2 linked regions of the Pseudobacteroides sp. genome follow. The protein of the gene in region 2 binds, or shares a complex with, the protein of the main gene of each other region. Links are inferred from orthologs where the notes say so. Each region holds a gene or a part of one and is shown on either strand. Other genes may lie near its edges. The genes, in order: rpsJ and nusB.

Region 1 (7,083 bases), on a different replicon or contig from region 2:
ATTACCTTTACTCTATCGCCGATATTGCACTCGTTGTTTTCATCGTGTGCCTTTAATTTGTATGTTCTCTTAACGATCTTTCCATACAGCGGATGCTTTACGCTGTTTTCTATAGCTACAACGATGGTCTTATCCATCTTGTTACTTACTACTTTACCTATCCTGGTCTTTCTAAGTGCTCTTTGATCCAATTTATATACCTCCCTTCAGGGTCTTTTATTTATCAGTCCCTTTCAATTGCCTTTCACGTATTATTGTCTTCACACGAGCAATTGACTTCTTAACATCCCTTAACTTCATTGGATTTTCAAGCTGGTTAGTTGCAAGCTGAAACCTTAATTTAAAAAGTTCTGCTTTTAAATCCTTCTCTTCTTTTTCTAATTCAGCCTGAGTTCTTTCTCTCAAATCACTAGCTTTCATTTGCTTCACCGTCCATTTCCTTATCGCGGGCCACAAATTTACACTTAATCGGAAGCTTATGCATTGCAAGTCTTAACGCTTCTCTTGCTGTTTCTTCCGATACACCTGCGATTTCGAATAATATTCTTCCAGGTTTAACTACTGCTACCCAATATTCCGGTGAACCTTTACCACTACCCATACGTGTTTCTGCCGGTTTTTTGGTTACAGGTTTATCAGGGAATATTTTAATCCAAACCTGCCCACCTCTTTTTATATACCTTGTCATAGCTATTCTGGCTGCTTCTATCTGATTGCTTGTTATCCAAGCCGCTTCAAGAGCCTGTAAACCAAACTCACCATTTGAAACCTTTATTCCTCTAGTTGCTACACCAGTCATTCTGCCTCTATGAACTCTTCTACGTTTAACCCTTTTTGGCATTAACATTAACGATCTCCTCCTTCCGCTTTCTTCTTAACAGCAGGAAGAACTTCACCTTTATATATCCAGACCTTAACTCCAATTTTTCCATATGTTGTATTTGCTTCTGCAAAACCATAGTCTATATCTGCTCTCAATGTCTGGAGTGGAATAGTTCCTTCATGATAATGTTCAGTTCTTGCAATTTCAGCACCGCCCAAGCGACCTGCTACAGAAGTTTTTATTCCTTTTGCACCAAGCTTCATTGTTCTTGACATCGCCTGCTTCATCGCTCTTCTGAATGAGATTCTCTTTTCAAGCTGTGTAGCAATATTTTCAGCTACTAACTGGGCATCCATATCAGGTGTTTTAATTTCAGTGATGTTTATTAAAACACTTTTTCCGGTCATTTTTTCTACTTCTTTTCTAAGTTCCTCAATACCTGTACCGCCTTTACCAATTACGAGACCTGGCTTAGCAGTATTAACGTTTATCTTTACTTTATTCGCAGCTCTTTCGATTTCTATTCTTGATACACCTGAAGTGTACAATTTAGCTTTTATGAATTTTCTGATTTTAACGTCTTCTACTAAAAGATCGCTGAAATCCTTATCACTTGCATACCATTTGGTATCCCAATCTTTAATTATTCCGATTCTTAAACCGTGTGGATTAACTTTCTGGCCCATTCTTCAACCTCCTTTTCACTTATTCTTTTTCCTTTAACACTACAGTTATATGACTTGTTCTTTTATTGATTCTGTTAGCTCTTCCCTGAGCTCTTGGCATAATTCTTTTCAAAGTAGGTCCTTGAGTTGCATATGCTTCAGCTACATATAATTCTTCCTTATCAAGTCCGTTGTTTGTTACTGCGTTTGCTTCAGCTGACTTTATAAGTTTCATCAATATACCGGAAGCAGCTTTTGGTGTAAATCTCAATATACCGTATGCCTCTTCAAGATTCTTATTCTTTATCAAATCAATAACAATCTTTACTTTTCTTGATGATATACGAGCGTATTTGAGTACTGCCCTACCCTCATCTTTTCCAATTCCTAAAGCCTTTCTTTCTCTCTTTGACAAGATTACAGGCTTTTTACTTCTTCTATGAACAGAACTGTAAGTTTCAAGAAGTTGTTCTTTATCCTTAAGAAGTTCATCTTTTGATCTTATCTGTCTTTCCAACCGGAATTCCTCCTTTCAAAGCTATCTTGCATATATACAGCACTCTTATCTTCCACCGCTGGATTTCTCATTTTTTCCTGCATGTCCCTTATATGTTCTAGTTGGAGCAAATTCACCTAATTTGTGACCAACCATGTCCTCCGATACAAACACTGGAACGTGTTTTTTCCCATCATGAACAGCAATTGTATGACCAACCATCTGTGGAAATATAGTTGAAGCTCTTGACCATGACTTGAGTACCTTCTTTTCGTTCTTTTCATTCATCTCTTCGATTCTTTTAAGAAGCTTGGCATCAACGTATGGTCCCTTTTTCAAAGATCTGCTCATTTATTATAATCCTCCCTTCATAAGTAAACTGTTAATTACTTATGCCTAATGACCTATAAAACAATTACTTCTGATTTCTTCTCTTAACTATGAACTTATCGCTCTTGTTTTTCTTCTTTCTTGTTTTAAGACCGAGAGTTGGTTTACCCCAAGGAGTTACCGGACTTGGTCTACCTATCGGAGATTTACCTTCTCCACCACCGTGAGGGTGATCAACAGGGTTCATAACAACACCGCGTACTGTAGGTCTAACACCCATCCATCTCTTTCTTCCCGCTTTACCGATGGATATGTTTTCATGCTCGATATTGCTTACCTGGCCGATAGTTGCTTTACAATTCATTCTTATCATTCTTACTTCGCCTGAAGGAAGTCTTACTTGTGCATAATCCCCTTCTTTAGCCATAAGCTGAGCTACATTTCCTGCAGCCCTTACAAGCTGTCCGCCTTTACCAGGCTTTAATTCGATATTGTGAATCAAAGTACCAACCGGCATGTTAACAAGCTTAAGTGCATTACCTGGCTTGATATCTGCGTTTTCACCTGACTCAACAGTATCTCCTTCTTTTAATCCAACAGGTGCTATAATATATCTCTTTTCACCATCTACATAGTGAAGAAGTGCTATATTTGCTGTTCTGTTTGGATCATACTCTATTCCTGCAACTTTTGCCTTTATACCATCTTTATCTCTTTTAAAATCAATGATTCTGTACTTTTGTTTTGCACCGCCACCTATGTGACGAACTGTTATCCTACCATATGCATTTCTTCCGCCCCTTTTCTGCAATGGAGCTAGCAATGATTTTTCAGGTTCTGTCTTTGTTATTTCATCAAAAGCTGAAACAGTCATGAACCTTCTTGCCGGAGTAGTAGGACTAAACTTTTTAACTGCCATCTCTTCTCACTCCTTATCAAACATTAGTTATTGACCTACACCAAACTCTTCAATACTTGTTTTATACTTTTTGCCTGAAGTCTTCATTACGCCGCCCTTTTCAAGGTATGAACCAGGTGTATATGTCTTCTTTTCCCTAATGACTCTACCCTTTTCGTCAACCTTGTACTTAACCTTACCATTTACCTTCTTGATAACCATAACTGGCTGGCCTTTTTTATCAACTACAGGTTTTCCTTCTTTATCGAGCTTCTGAACCTTCTCAGGAACCCTTACATACTTTTCCTTTGGTCCTGCAGGCTCTAAGTCAATTTTAACCACAGCTTTTTTCCAATCAGGTCTTGGGCCCTGGTGCACACCCATTCTCTTAACTTTTCCTTCAAAGTTTGCAGTGTTAACCTTGAGAACCTTAACCTGGAACAACTTTTCTACAGCGTATTTAACTTCAGTCTTTGTTGCATCCGGAGCTACTATAAAGGTGTACTTTCCTTCATTCAATCCATCATTGGATTTTTCTGTGATATATGGTCTTAAAATAATATCCTCAGCACTTCTCATTATGCGTACACCTCCTCTACTTTAGCTACTGCTTCCTTAGTAATTATGCACTTTTCATACTTTAAAAGATCAAATACATTAATTGTATTTACATATGCTGTTTTAACGCCTGGAATGTTTCTAGCAGCTCTTGCTACTAAATCACTGTCATCTGATAAAACTATAAGTGCACTTTTGTCAATCTTGAGGCTATCTAAAATTGAAGCCATTTTCTTTGTTTTACCATCTTCTACAGCAAGATTTTCAAGTACTAATATATCATTATCAACAACCTTTGAAGATAATGCTGACTTTAATGCGAGTCTCTTAACCTTCTTAGGTATTGTGTAACTATAGCTTCTGGGTTTTGGTCCGAGAACGATACCACCCTTTATCCATTGAGCTGAACGGATACTTCCCTGTCTTGCTCTACCAGTTCCTTTTTGTCTCCATGGCTTCTTGCCACCGCCACGAACTTCACTTTTTGTCTTTGTAGATTGAGTCCCTTGTCTCCTGTTAGCTAATTGGTTTAATACCGCAATATGCATAACCTGAACATTTGGGTCAATTCCGAATACAGAATCCTGCAATTCTATATTTCCTACAACTTCACCACTCATATTATATAAATCAACCTTAGGCATTTCATTTCCTCCCTTCCTAGTTCATTTTATCAAGCCTTAACAGTTTCCTTAATGTAGAGTAATCCGCCTTTTGGCCCCGGAACAGCTCCTTTAACAAGAAGGAGGTTCTTTTCACTATCCACTCTTACCACATCAAGGTTCTGAACAGTAACCTTATCTACACCCATGTGACCTGGCAGCTTTTTACCTTTGAAAACACGTGCCGGATTGGTGTTGGCACTCATAGAACCAACTCTTCTGTGGTACATGGAACCGTGTGTTTCTTTACCACCCTTTTGTCCATATCTTTTAATTGTTCCTTGGAAGCCTTTACCCTTTGATATACCGGATATATCAACACGAACTCCATTTTCGAACATATCGCTCACTTTTATTTCCTGACCGATTTCGTAATTTTGCATATCAGGTACTTTTATTTCCCTAAGATATTTTTTAGTAGCTACTTTTACTTTGCTGAACTGACCTTTTTCAGGTTTGTTCAATTTCTTTTCGCTGACATCAACAAATCCTATTTTTAAAGCATCATATCCATCATTGTCTACTGTCTTCTTTTGAACAACAGCACATGGTCCAGCTTGAATAACTGTTACCGGGATAAGCAATCCTTCTTCATTAAAGATCTGTGTCATACCTAATTTAATACCTAGTATTGCCTTTTTCATTTTCTTCCCTCCTGTGGTTATTGGTTCATACTTATCATGTACGAACTTGACCTTATTGACTAAAAGCTATTATTACAGCTTTATTTCTATATCAACTCCTGCCGGTAAGTCCAATCTCATAAGTGCATCTACTGTTTTTGGAGTTGGCAGTAATATGTCAATCAATCTTTTATGAGTTCTCATTTCGAACTGCTCACGGGAATCCTTATACTTATGTGGAGCCCTCAATATAGTAATTATTTCTTTTTCTGTCGGTAGTGGCACCGGTCCAGATACTTTCGCTCCAGTTCTTTTAGCAGTATCAACTATTTTTTCAGCTGATTGATCAAGAACCTGATAGTCGAATGCTTTTAGACGAATTCTTATTTTTTGCTTGTTTGCCATTACAAAAGCCTCCTTTTAAATACTCAATTTGTTACTTACAACAAGCATTAATCTGTACACTATGCCGGGTGTTTCATACCTTTACATATAAAAACCCAGAAATTATAAGGCCTATTAGGCAATATAACCTGGGCTGTACTCCAATACACAAACACAAAACTGCTATTTGCAAAATGTACAGTGACTTGTCGCCCGGTTTCATGAATCGGACATTCTCCGCTGAAGTTACCTGCTTCATGAGCAGCAATCTCCAGTTTCATCGTATGTCATGTCACAACGTTTAATATTTTACTATAATATTGCTCATTATGCAAGGCTTTTTTAATTAAATTTTTCACTAAATTTATTCTTTACAATACTTTCAAAACAAGAAAATACTTTTCGTAGACTTGCATACGATAAAAGGATTAAATACGGGTAGCATAAATATATATATCTGGGTTTGGTTTCCCATAAAAGATAAAATCCTATAAATCCGAGAATAATAATTACAAATAATGAAAACTTATACTTGTTCTTTCTTATTGACATTATTAAAGCAATAAGAATAACTATATTAATTAAGTAGTTAGTTGCATATAGTATCCAATTTATATATTCACGCCTTTTTAGATTTTCTACAAAGAATTTTGATACAGGTATTTCATAGGAATATCCACCTGGCTGTGTGTGGCTCATACCGTAATACAAACATTGATATGTTCCCTCAGTCCATAACCACAAGGATTTCTTAAAATACATTTCAGTAAAGCCTAATATGCCCATTTCCTTTACTTTTTGTTTTATTTTTTCCTTAAATACCTTTTCACTGGCTTCCTTGTTGCCCTTACAATCACTCAAGTAGATTTTGTAGCTTTCGCCACCGTCCCAGTATCCAAATGTGTCTTTCCCTATACTCATATTGACCCACATTAATGCTGGTGCAGAGCTGATTCCAAGAGGTTCCTTGATTACCCCCTTTTTTTGCAGAATAAAGCTGGTTGCATTAAATGGTATATTAATTATTACAACAGCAAGCAATATAAAATGAATTATTTTTCTTAAGTTCAACCGGCTTATAATTATATATATTATAATTGCCAAAAGAAATATAATTCCAACTGATCTTAAAAAGTTCCCTATACTAAGGCATATAGAGGATAACAATGCATATTTTATAGTATGTTTTTTTACATATTTAATTGCAAAATAAACACTAACTAGAAAGAAAAAACATGAAACTATATCATTGTAAACTAAATTATTCATACATATAGCAGGTGGAAAGAAGCTTGCAATAATTAGAATTCCATAATGCTTTTTTTATTTTTTTTACTTTTCAACTCATGGTATATTAAGTAAATAAGCAAGGAAATAAGTGTTGTAAATAATATATTCATTATTCTAGGCACAAACAAATTACTTGAAAAAATTGAATATACCACTGAAAGATACAGAGTTATCCCTATGTTATGGGGATATGAATGCAAGTATGCACCAGGCTGTAGTGCAGAAAAATTGCCATTTAAGAATTCCTTAGCTATACGATCGGTTTCTGCCATATCTGCTATAAGATTAATTTGAAAAAAATATATAAACATAAGTTATGCAATTAGAGAACTTAAAAAATAATTGGTATAAGCC
Region 2 (9,534 bases):
TCCTGGTCGTAATAAAGCCATTACCTGTGATACATCCAAGATAGCTCCTCCTTTTTATACTGTTATCCTTATATTGTGGTGAATTTACTTCTTTTTAAACATTTTAAGAACTTCTCCAACCAAGGAGTCTGCATCAAGTTTGTATTTTTTAAAAAGCTCGTTTTTAGAGCCATGGATGATAGGTTGATCCGGAAAACCAAAGAGCCTTGATTTGACATTGATTCCTCTTTGATTTATCATCTCCAGGACGCTGCTGCCAAACCCTCCGGTTATTGTGTTGTCTTCTAATGTAATCATTCTTTTTGTTTTCATGACTGAATTGACAATAAGCTTAACATCCAAAGGCTTCACAAACCTGGCATTAATAAGCTCAACAGAAACTCCAAGCTTTGTAAGCTCCTCTGTAACTTTTAGTGCTGTTTCAAACATTGTCCCTATGGATAGGAAGGTCAGATCATTTCCTTCCTTACAGAGAAGGCCTTGGCCTAGCTTGACTTCATCACCCTCCAAGAGACACTCCTGTCCTTTACCCCTTGGATACCTTATGGCAACAGGGCCATTATGCTCACAAAATGCAAACTTAAGCATTTTTCTCATTTCTTCATAATCACATGGTGCCATCACCGTAAAATTGGGGATATGGCTTAAAAATGACAGATCATACAATCCCTGGTGAGTTTCTCCGTCGTCGCCTACAATTCCTGCCCTGTCTACTCCAAAAACAACATGAAGATTCTGCAGGGCAACATCATGAAGCAACTGATCATATGAACGCTGTAAAAAAGAAGAATACACCGCAAAAACAGGTTTGAGGCCGTTCCTTGCCAGACCTGCTGCAAAAGTAACCGCATGCTGCTCAGCTATTCCCACATCAAAGAACCTGTCATTGAATTTCTTAGAGAACTGTTCAAGTCCGGTACCGTTAGGCATGGCTGCAGTTATGGCGACAATCTTCTCATCATTTTGAGCAAGGTTTATAAGCTCATTTCCGAATATATTAGAATATGAAGGACCTCCGGTTGAAAGCACTTCTCCTGTTTCAATTTCAAATGGTGATATTCCATGATAAAGATGCGGACTTTCTTCTGCAAAGGTATAACCCTTTCCTTTCTGGGTGCACACATGGAGCAAAATAGGACCTTTCATAGTTTTAGCCCGTGACAGTACCTTATTAAGCTCCGCAAGGTCATGGCCATCTATAGGGCCAAAATACTTAAAGCCTAGCTCCTCAAAGAATATGCCCGGCATAATCATGTATTTTACAGATCCCTTAACCCGGCCTAAAGCCTTGGCAGCACTTTTGCCTATAGCAGGGATTTTGCTTAATATGATATCCAAATCCTCTTTTACCTTAAAATAAAAGGGTTCTGTTCTAATTTTACTTAAATACTTTGAAAGTCCTCCTACATTCTTTGATATGGACATCTCATTGTCATTGAGTATAACAATAAGATTATTGGGAGACCTTCCGGCATCATTTAATGCTTCAAATGCCATCCCTCCGGTCAATGCACCATCACCGATAACTGCTATAACCGAATACTTCTCCTTCTTGATGTCCCTGGCCTTTGCTATGCCTAAAGCTGCTGAAATAGAGGTACTGCTGTGTCCTGTATTAAAGCTGTCATGTTCGGATTCATCGACTTTAGGAAAGCCCGATATGCCGTCCAACTGTCTTAATGTGCCAAACTTGTCCTTTCTGCCCGTAATAATCTTATGTACGTATGATTGGTGACCTACGTCCCATATTATTTTGTCATCAGGAGTGTTAAACACACTGTGGAGAGCTAGTGTCAACTCTACAACCCCAAGGTTTGAAGCCAGATGTCCTCCTGTTTTTGACACATTATCTATTAGAAACGCCCTGATTTCTGCGGCAAGTTCTTCAAGCTCATTTATTGAAAGCTTCTTTATGTCATCCGGTGAGCATATATCATTTAAAATACCACCCAAAAACCTTCATCTCTCTTTCGGTTTATCTTTTCTATATAAATTACCATTAAGTAAAAATTATAGCACAAAAGTATTCATCGCTCAATAAATTATCGGCATTATGCTCATTAATGATTAAGAAAACTATTAGGTTTAATTAATCCTTTTTGCAATGTAAAGAGCAATGTCCTTGAGGAATTCAGCCTCTGTACCGAAACAATCAATCGCACCTACAGCTTCATTTGTTACATCTTCCAGAATTTTCTTTGCACCGTCCAAACCATATGCAGTAGTATAGGTAGTTTTGTCATTGGAAACATCACTACCGCTGTTTTTACCTAAAGTAGACAGATCACCTTCAACATCAAGGATATCATCCTTGATCTGGAAAGCCATACCAATTTTTTCTGCAAAGGTTGAAAGGCTTGATATTTGAGAATCGTCAGCTCCGCAAATAATTGCAGATGAAACAACAGGAGCCTTTATCATGGCACCGGTCTTGCATTTATGCATATAAGAAAGGGTTTCCAGCGGAACCTTTTTACCTTCAGACTGGAGATCCACTACCTGTCCACCGATCATTCCTTTAACACCTGATGATTTTGCAATAAACCCCATGGCCTTTACCCTCATAAGCATGTTATGAGTACTTTTTAAGATATCTTCTATCATCACCTCAAAGGCATAATTAAGAAGGGCATCTCCTGCAAGAATTGCCAAACCTTCGCCATATACCTTATGGTTTGTAAGCATTCCCCTTCTGTAATCGTCGTTATCCATGGAAGGAAGATCATCATGAATAAGTGAGTATGTATGAATCATTTCAATGGCACAGGCAAATGAAATTACTTCACTGAAGTCTTTTTTGAAGAGATCGCACACTGCTAATGACAGTACTGGCCTAATTCTTTTTCCCCCAGCCATTAAGCTGTACCTCATAGCTTCATAACACGTTTTTTCCGGTGTATTCATTACTACTAAAACCTTCTCTAGTGCTTCATTTATATAATCAAGATAAAGCTCATACCTTTTATTAAACTCCATTGTCCTGCTCCTCCAAAATTTATTCAACCAAAAAGTCTTTTTCTGTTATTTCGCCCTTTTCATTCTCCAAAAGAATAGTTATCTTCTTTTCCATCTCATCCAGCTTTTTATTACAATGTTTGGTTAACTCTATACCATTCTGAAAAGCTTCAAGGGATTCTTCAAGAGAAAGCTCTCCCCTTTCAAGCATTCTTACTATTGCCTCCAGCTCTAATATGGCTTCTTCATAGCTCTTACCTTCCATACTCCGATTAATCCCCTTCCTCAATAATGACTAGAAAATAACTTCCTATAATCTTGATCAATCCCTTATTTTACAATACAACCCACTGTACCATCTCTTAAGTTTATTTCCAATTCTGTCCCATTGTAAACATCATTTACCGACTGTATTACTTTTCCACTTTCTTTGTCCTTAACAATGCTGTAGCCTCTTGCCATAATTGTAAGTGGACTTAATGCATCAAGCTTTCCAGCTAATACCGCAAATCTGGTTTTATATGTTGAGAAGTTCATTTGTAAGGCTCTTATAAGACTCTTTTGAAGAATATCCAATCTCATTCTTTCCTGATATACCCTGTCAAATGGCTGCTTAAATGCAGCACTTTCAGTAAGACGCAGAAGCCTGCTTTTTTGAACAACAAGATTCTTGTTTAATGAGCTTGCCAACCTGTATATCAGATTATTCAAACCGTTTTTCAGTGCAACCTTTTCAGGAACTACTATTTCTGCAGCAGCTGAAGGTGTAGGGGCCCTCAAATCTGCAACAAAGTCCGATATGGTATAATCTGTTTCGTGCCCAATAGCGGAAACAACAGGTATTTCAGATTTGAATATGCTTCTTGCAACAATTTCCTCGTTAAATGCCCATAATTCCTCTAGAGATCCGCCGCCGCGGGCCAATATTAAAACATCCACACAGCAAAGCTTATTAAACCTGTCAATTGCCCTGGAAATTTGTTTTGCCGCACCTTCCCCCTGGACCGCAACAGGGCATACCTTTATATTAATATTCGGGTATCTTCTGCCTATTATGTTTATTATATCCCGCAGCACTGCACCTGTTGATGATGTAACAACCCCAACAGCCCTCGGCAAAAGCGGCAGCGGCTTTTTATATATGTGATCAAAAAGGCCTTCCCTCTCAAGCTTTTGCTTTAGCTGTTCAAAGGCAAGATGAAGGGCTCCGATTCCATCAGGCTGCATGGACTCAACATAGAGCTGGTACTGCCCATCTCTTTCAAAAACCGAAATATAGCCTCCTATGATTACCCTCATACCATTTTCGGGATTAAATTTCAATTCACTGTTGTAGGTTCTGAACATAACACACTTTATAAGGCTGGTTTCATCCTTTAATGTGAAATACATATGCCCTGAATAGTGGTTCTTATAGTTGGAAATCTCCCCCCTGACCAAAAATCCGGAGAGTAATATGTCTTTAGTTATTATATTTTTTAAATACCTATTAATCTCAGAAACCGTGAGAATCTGACGCATAAAACCTCCATACTGCAAATTAACACACTACCTAAGAATATGGTATGTGTGTTAATATACTTTAAAATATACTATTCATTAGATCCATCTACGGGTACAGGAAATGTCTTGGATACTTTGCCTAGGATACCGTTAACAAATGAGCCTGCATCCTCTGTGCTGTATTTCTTTGCCAATTCTACAGCTTCATTTATGGAAACATTAAAGGGTATATCTTCCCTAAAGCATACTTCGTAAATACTTAGCCTTAATATTGATAAGTCAACCTTTGAAATTCTATTAATTTTCCAGCCCTTAGCATGCTTTTCTATAAGCTCGTCAATCTCCTGAATCTTACTATGGACACCATCTAGGACTTGGTTAACATATACCTTGTCATTATCAGTTAATTTCTCTTCTTCCAAAACGTACTGTATCTGCTGCTCTTTATCATCCCTCTGTATTTCCAACTGGTATAAGAGCTTCATTGCAGTTTCGCGGGCTGCTCTACGTCCCATTAAATATTACCTCCAAACAAGCTTTACGTATGCCAAATTATTAACCTTAAGTAGATAAGCTTTTTATTTAAATTCGTTAAATAGTTTAGCCAAATCATCATCTTATAGTCCCTGGTGGAAAAATCTTGTCCAGGAGCTTTCTCAAATAATCTTTGTCAACACTAATAACCTTACCAATATAATACCCCACTGCCATACAAATTACAATAAAAATAAACTTTAACAACCCAATCATAAGAACAGAAATTGCAATTAAAAGCCCTATTATTGCCCCATTTACTTCACCTTTGTGAGATTTATAAAAACTGTATATTGTGTCCTTATTCATATAGTCAGCCTCCAAGGTTATTCCACCCTATTTTTATTATATCCAACAAATATATTGTCAACTACCACCTTTACCTCAAGTACCCTTATGCCGGATGTGTCTTCTATGGTTTTTTTAACCTTGACCTGTATATCCTCAGAGAGGATGGGTATGTTAACATCAGCCAATACAATAGCTTTTATTATGACAGTAACACCTTCCACGCCTTTATATACATGAGCCTTAGCTTCCTTGATACCGGAAAGCCTTTTTGTGGCAGCAAGTGCAATACTTTCGATAGAATTTAATGAAACCTTAATCTCCCCTATTTCGGTTTTCTTGCTAACAGTTCTTTTATCTGTATCATCGCTTGTGCCTGATAACAACAGTATAACGGTTATTGCAAGGATGGCCAACCCTCCGAAAAACACAACAAACTGGAATATATTATTACCAAGAAGGTTGGAGGATATATATGTTGAAATGCTTTCAAAGGAGTCAGGCATAACTATTAATAGCATAATTGCCATTGTAAAAATAATAATAAATACAAAATACACACCTAATATAGCCCGTTTTAATGTACTGTTCATACTTTTGCCTCCTCTTTTGTTATGGGTATTATGACAATGGTAGTTTTTATATATATTTCATTATAGTTTAAATCTTTAAAAAAATAAACCCTAAATGGGGTTATTATTACATCTGAGTTATTTTGTTTCATTTATGGTGCCATTTTTATTTTCGGTATCAAAATTGACACCCTGTATATGAATATTAACTTCAACTACATTTAACCCTGTCATTGTCTCTACTGTTTTCTTTACTCTTTCTTGTATATCCCATGACACATCAGGTATCCTGCAGCCGTAGTCAATAATTATATATAGATCTATTGCTGCCTGTTTTTCTCCAACTTCAACCTTGACACCCTTCGAGAGGCTCTTTCTTCCTAACATTTCAACAATTTCTCCCGCAATGCCGCCGCTCATCCCCGCAACACCCGGTACTTCCATAGCTGCAATCCCTGCAATTATGGCAACAACCTCATCAGTGACCTTGACTGTACCTAGATCACTTAAAAGCTCATGATTGATTTCCTCCATTAAAAACCCTCCCCGTCCGGAGAATGTAACACTTAAACACTCTTTGTCAGGAGTTAATTATATCATTATATATAAGTATTAGCAATATTAGGAGGATCAATGCCTAAAATATATTTTTTATTCTTATTTTATCTATTTCCAAGTTTGCTTGTCTTGACACAACATCATATATCTGTGCTGTCTGAGCTGATGAAAGGTTTGGTGCTTTGACCACAATGTCTACACTGCCGTCATCTGCAAAGAAAGCTATTGCATCACTAATTCCATTTTTCTTTATCAGATTTTCAATTCTCATTTCTCTATCGGAATTTTCCGCCATCCTGGTTGCTTTCTCTAAAGCTTTATTTCTAACATCTTTTGATGATGCAGGATCTTGCGCTATAGCTTTTAATGTTTCATCACTTTTGCCCCTGCTCACTTCCTTATCAAGCTTTGCCTGTGCAAAAAAGTCATTTGCCTCTTTTGAAGCATCCAAATTTTCACTTGTCTTTCTGTCAGATGTATCACTACCTTTTGTTTTATCCTTATCGTTTAATTTATCTTTGCTCTCATCTTTGTTTTTTACATCCTTGCTGTCTTCTTTTTTATCCTTATTGTTATCTGCTTCTTTATCATCAGCTGAAACAGTATAATCGCTATCGACGTAAACAGCTTCGCCAAGTCTTGAATTATCGTTATTTACCGAGGTACTGCCTTTTTTATAACTGTACTGAAGATATCCTGCAACCACCAACATTAAAACTAAAGATAGTACAACAATTTGTTTTCTTTTAAATACCATCATACTAAATCCCCCTTTTAAATATTTTTAATTAACATATTCATGTCTCATTTATACTTGTCATCTAATTTATATTCATATACGAACAAATTTATAATAAAAAATTATTTAATCATTATTTTTTTCAATCATTACTTAGCATAACCAGCTCCGCTTTCTAGCACCTCAACCCTGTGAACAGGAACATCCAAAAGAACCTGTACTGCTCTTACAAGTCTTTCCTTAACCTCCGGGTCTGAGGCACCATCTGCAATCACCACTACACCTTTGACTTCAGGAAGCAATTCCTTTAAAACTATAGGTTTTTTACTGTTACCCTGGCTTTCTTCATAAGCCAATTTGTCTTCATTGTCGTTTTGCTTTATGCTTCTTACCCCTCCACCTGAATCTTTTTCCTGGGTGTCACTTTCATTCCTCTTTTTGTCATATGCTGGTACGATCTCTTTTCCTGATACATATGTCACCATCACATGCACCTTTCCTGCTCCCTTTACCTTCATTAGCAGCTCTTCAAGCTTCTTTTCATTAAAGTCATTTTCTGATGGCTCTACCTTTGCAGATGCCGCCTGGGTTTTAATAGTGGTCTCATTTAGCGATTCTTTTTTAGTTTCACTCTTTTTGAACAGTGATCCTCCTGCCACTATGGCAATTATTCCTATTATAATAACTATTACTGAGTTTTCTATTATTTTCTTTTTGTTTTTATTTTGAAACAGCTTTTCCAATAATTCTTTAATCCCTATCATACTCTTCTCCCATTCATCCTTTTGTAAATTATCTTTGGGCTTTTGTTCCTTCGCTGCCACATGTTATTATAATGTTTTCTTCTTCCACCCCCAAAAGCTCATTTATTTTCTTTTTCAATTGGGCATTAAGCCTATTGTCTATTTTACTGCCTTCAATATTCTTGCTGTCTACACTCTGGCTTTCCACATTGTTTTCATATTCTGTTTTGCTCTTGCTAATCTGATGGGCATTGCTTATCCAAATCCCACTTCCAGGGCCAACTTGGATTTTTTCTACCTTTGGTATCATCTTTATTTCAGTATTGCTTTCCTCTCGGCTTTTTTTTAAATTGAGACTCATGTATACTCTTTTAATCTCTCCATATTTTTCCGAGCTCGAGTCTTCATCAACTGTCACATCTGCCTTGACAGATTCTATCTCTTCATTTTGTTTTATATAACTCTCCAACTGGGTTATAATTTTTTGTCTATACACCTCAATTATTTGCTTTGATTGATTTTTACTAAGTAATTTACTCTTTTGATCAATATCTATCTTGTTAATGTTTACAGTCTCCGAAAACTCCAGACCTTTTAAGTCTTGTTCCTTTTGGATAAACTTCAAAAAAGGAGTTATAAGGGTGATCATGATAAGAAAACCCGAAATGAGATTTATGTACTTCTTCATTTTGCCTGAAGGAACGAGTATCTCCAATAGAACAATAAATATAACCAAAGTTACTATATTAATAGTCCATCCTCTTAAAAATTCAATCATATACTCCTCCAAAACTCATCTTATTGCTGTTGAAATACTGCTCGATGCAATTATTGCAGTCACTGCTATCAAAAACATAAATGCCACACAAGCTACAACACCCAAAACAAAAGTAAGAGATCCTGCAATATCATTGATACATTTGACAATTCTTTTCTCTGCTATAGGTTCAACCAAAACAGCAGTTATTTTATATAATGAAATTAAAGCAAAGATTTTTATCAATGGCACAAGGCATATCGCTATTATTCCTATCATTACAGCTATACCTGAAGCGTTTTTTATAAGCAGGGTACAGCCTAAGACAGTATCCGCAGCATCTGCAAGGTATTTTCCGGCGACTGGTATAAATGCACCAATTGCAAACTTGGCCGTTTTGCTTGAGACACCATCTACCACAGCACCAACGGATCCCTGTATGCTGATAATTGCTATAAAAACAGTGAGTATTAACCCTAAAATAACAGTCCCTGTTTGCTTTAAAAATGCGGCCAGCTTTGAAATCTGAACCTTATCTGAAACATTGTTTACTAATGATAATATAGTAGAAATTAAAACAAGCGGTATAAAGACATTCTTCATGATTGCTGCAGCAATTTCAACTATCATAACAAGAAGGGGCTGAAATATGCCTCCGGATGTAATATTTCCGCTTGAGACAAGCAATGTAATAAGAATCGGTATTGTTGCCTGCATAAAATCAACCATGTCATCTATTATATCTCTTCCCATAGTTAATACCGAATTTAAGCTAACAATCAATACCGAAACAATAACTATATAGCATATAAAAAAGGCTAACTCCCCGACACTCTCGCTTAAAAATGATGATTGAAGGTTTTTAAGAATAGCACACAAAACTAT

The links.
Region 1: the proteins of nusB (region 2) and rpsJ are in contact, whole or in part, in a solved structure (PDB 3D3B), measured with the Escherichia coli proteins. The link is inferred for Pseudobacteroides sp. from one-to-one orthologs.

The regions. Positions count from the first base shown.
Region 1 is NZ_DATCTU010000041.1:31,006-38,088, forward strand. What follows is about bases 3,805-6,724. They hold rpsJ (30S ribosomal protein S10), read right to left. Parts: upstream 5,461-6,724; coding sequence 5,149-5,460; downstream 3,805-5,148. Other genes in these bases: rplD (50S ribosomal protein L4), read right to left, coding at 3,805-4,414; rplC (50S ribosomal protein L3), read right to left, coding at 4,444-5,076; VIO64_RS07395 (glycosyltransferase family 39 protein), read right to left, coding at 5,782-6,724. In the rest of the region: rpsQ (30S ribosomal protein S17), read right to left, coding at 1-191; rpmC (50S ribosomal protein L29), read right to left, coding at 217-420; rplP (50S ribosomal protein L16), read right to left, coding at 410-847; rpsC (30S ribosomal protein S3), read right to left, coding at 847-1,509; rplV (50S ribosomal protein L22), read right to left, coding at 1,529-1,906; rpsS (30S ribosomal protein S19), read right to left, coding at 2,051-2,335; rplB (50S ribosomal protein L2), read right to left, coding at 2,400-3,233; more of rplD, read right to left, coding at 3,791-3,804; more of VIO64_RS07395, read right to left, coding at 6,725-6,747. UniProt on the Escherichia coli protein: Involved in the binding of tRNA to the ribosomes. Part of the processive rRNA transcription and antitermination complex (rrnTAC). The complex forms an RNA-chaperone ring around the RNA exit tunnel of RNA polymerase (RNAP).
Region 2 is NZ_DATCTU010000081.1:189,076-198,609, forward strand. What follows is about bases 3,261-6,007. They hold nusB (transcription antitermination factor NusB), read right to left. Parts: upstream 4,974-6,007; coding sequence 4,548-4,973; downstream 3,261-4,547. Other genes in these bases: xseA (exodeoxyribonuclease VII large subunit), read right to left, coding at 3,286-4,476; VIO64_RS12520 (DUF2273 domain-containing protein), read right to left, coding at 5,071-5,301; amaP (alkaline shock response membrane anchor protein AmaP), read right to left, coding at 5,319-5,873; VIO64_RS12530 (Asp23/Gls24 family envelope stress response protein), read right to left, coding at 5,991-6,007. Outside these bases: VIO64_RS12490 (PilZ domain-containing protein), read right to left, coding at 1-39; dxs (1-deoxy-D-xylulose-5-phosphate synthase), read right to left, coding at 85-1,953; VIO64_RS12500 (farnesyl diphosphate synthase), read right to left, coding at 2,086-2,976; xseB (exodeoxyribonuclease VII small subunit), read right to left, coding at 2,996-3,220; more of VIO64_RS12530, read right to left, coding at 6,008-6,386; VIO64_RS12535 (SpoIIIAH-like family protein), read right to left, coding at 6,490-7,170; VIO64_RS12540 (stage III sporulation protein AG), read right to left, coding at 7,299-7,913; spoIIIAF (stage III sporulation protein AF), read right to left, coding at 7,942-8,670; spoIIIAE (stage III sporulation protein AE), read right to left, coding at 8,686-9,534. UniProt on the Escherichia coli protein: Part of the processive rRNA transcription and antitermination complex (rrnTAC). The complex forms an RNA-chaperone ring around the RNA exit tunnel of RNA polymerase (RNAP).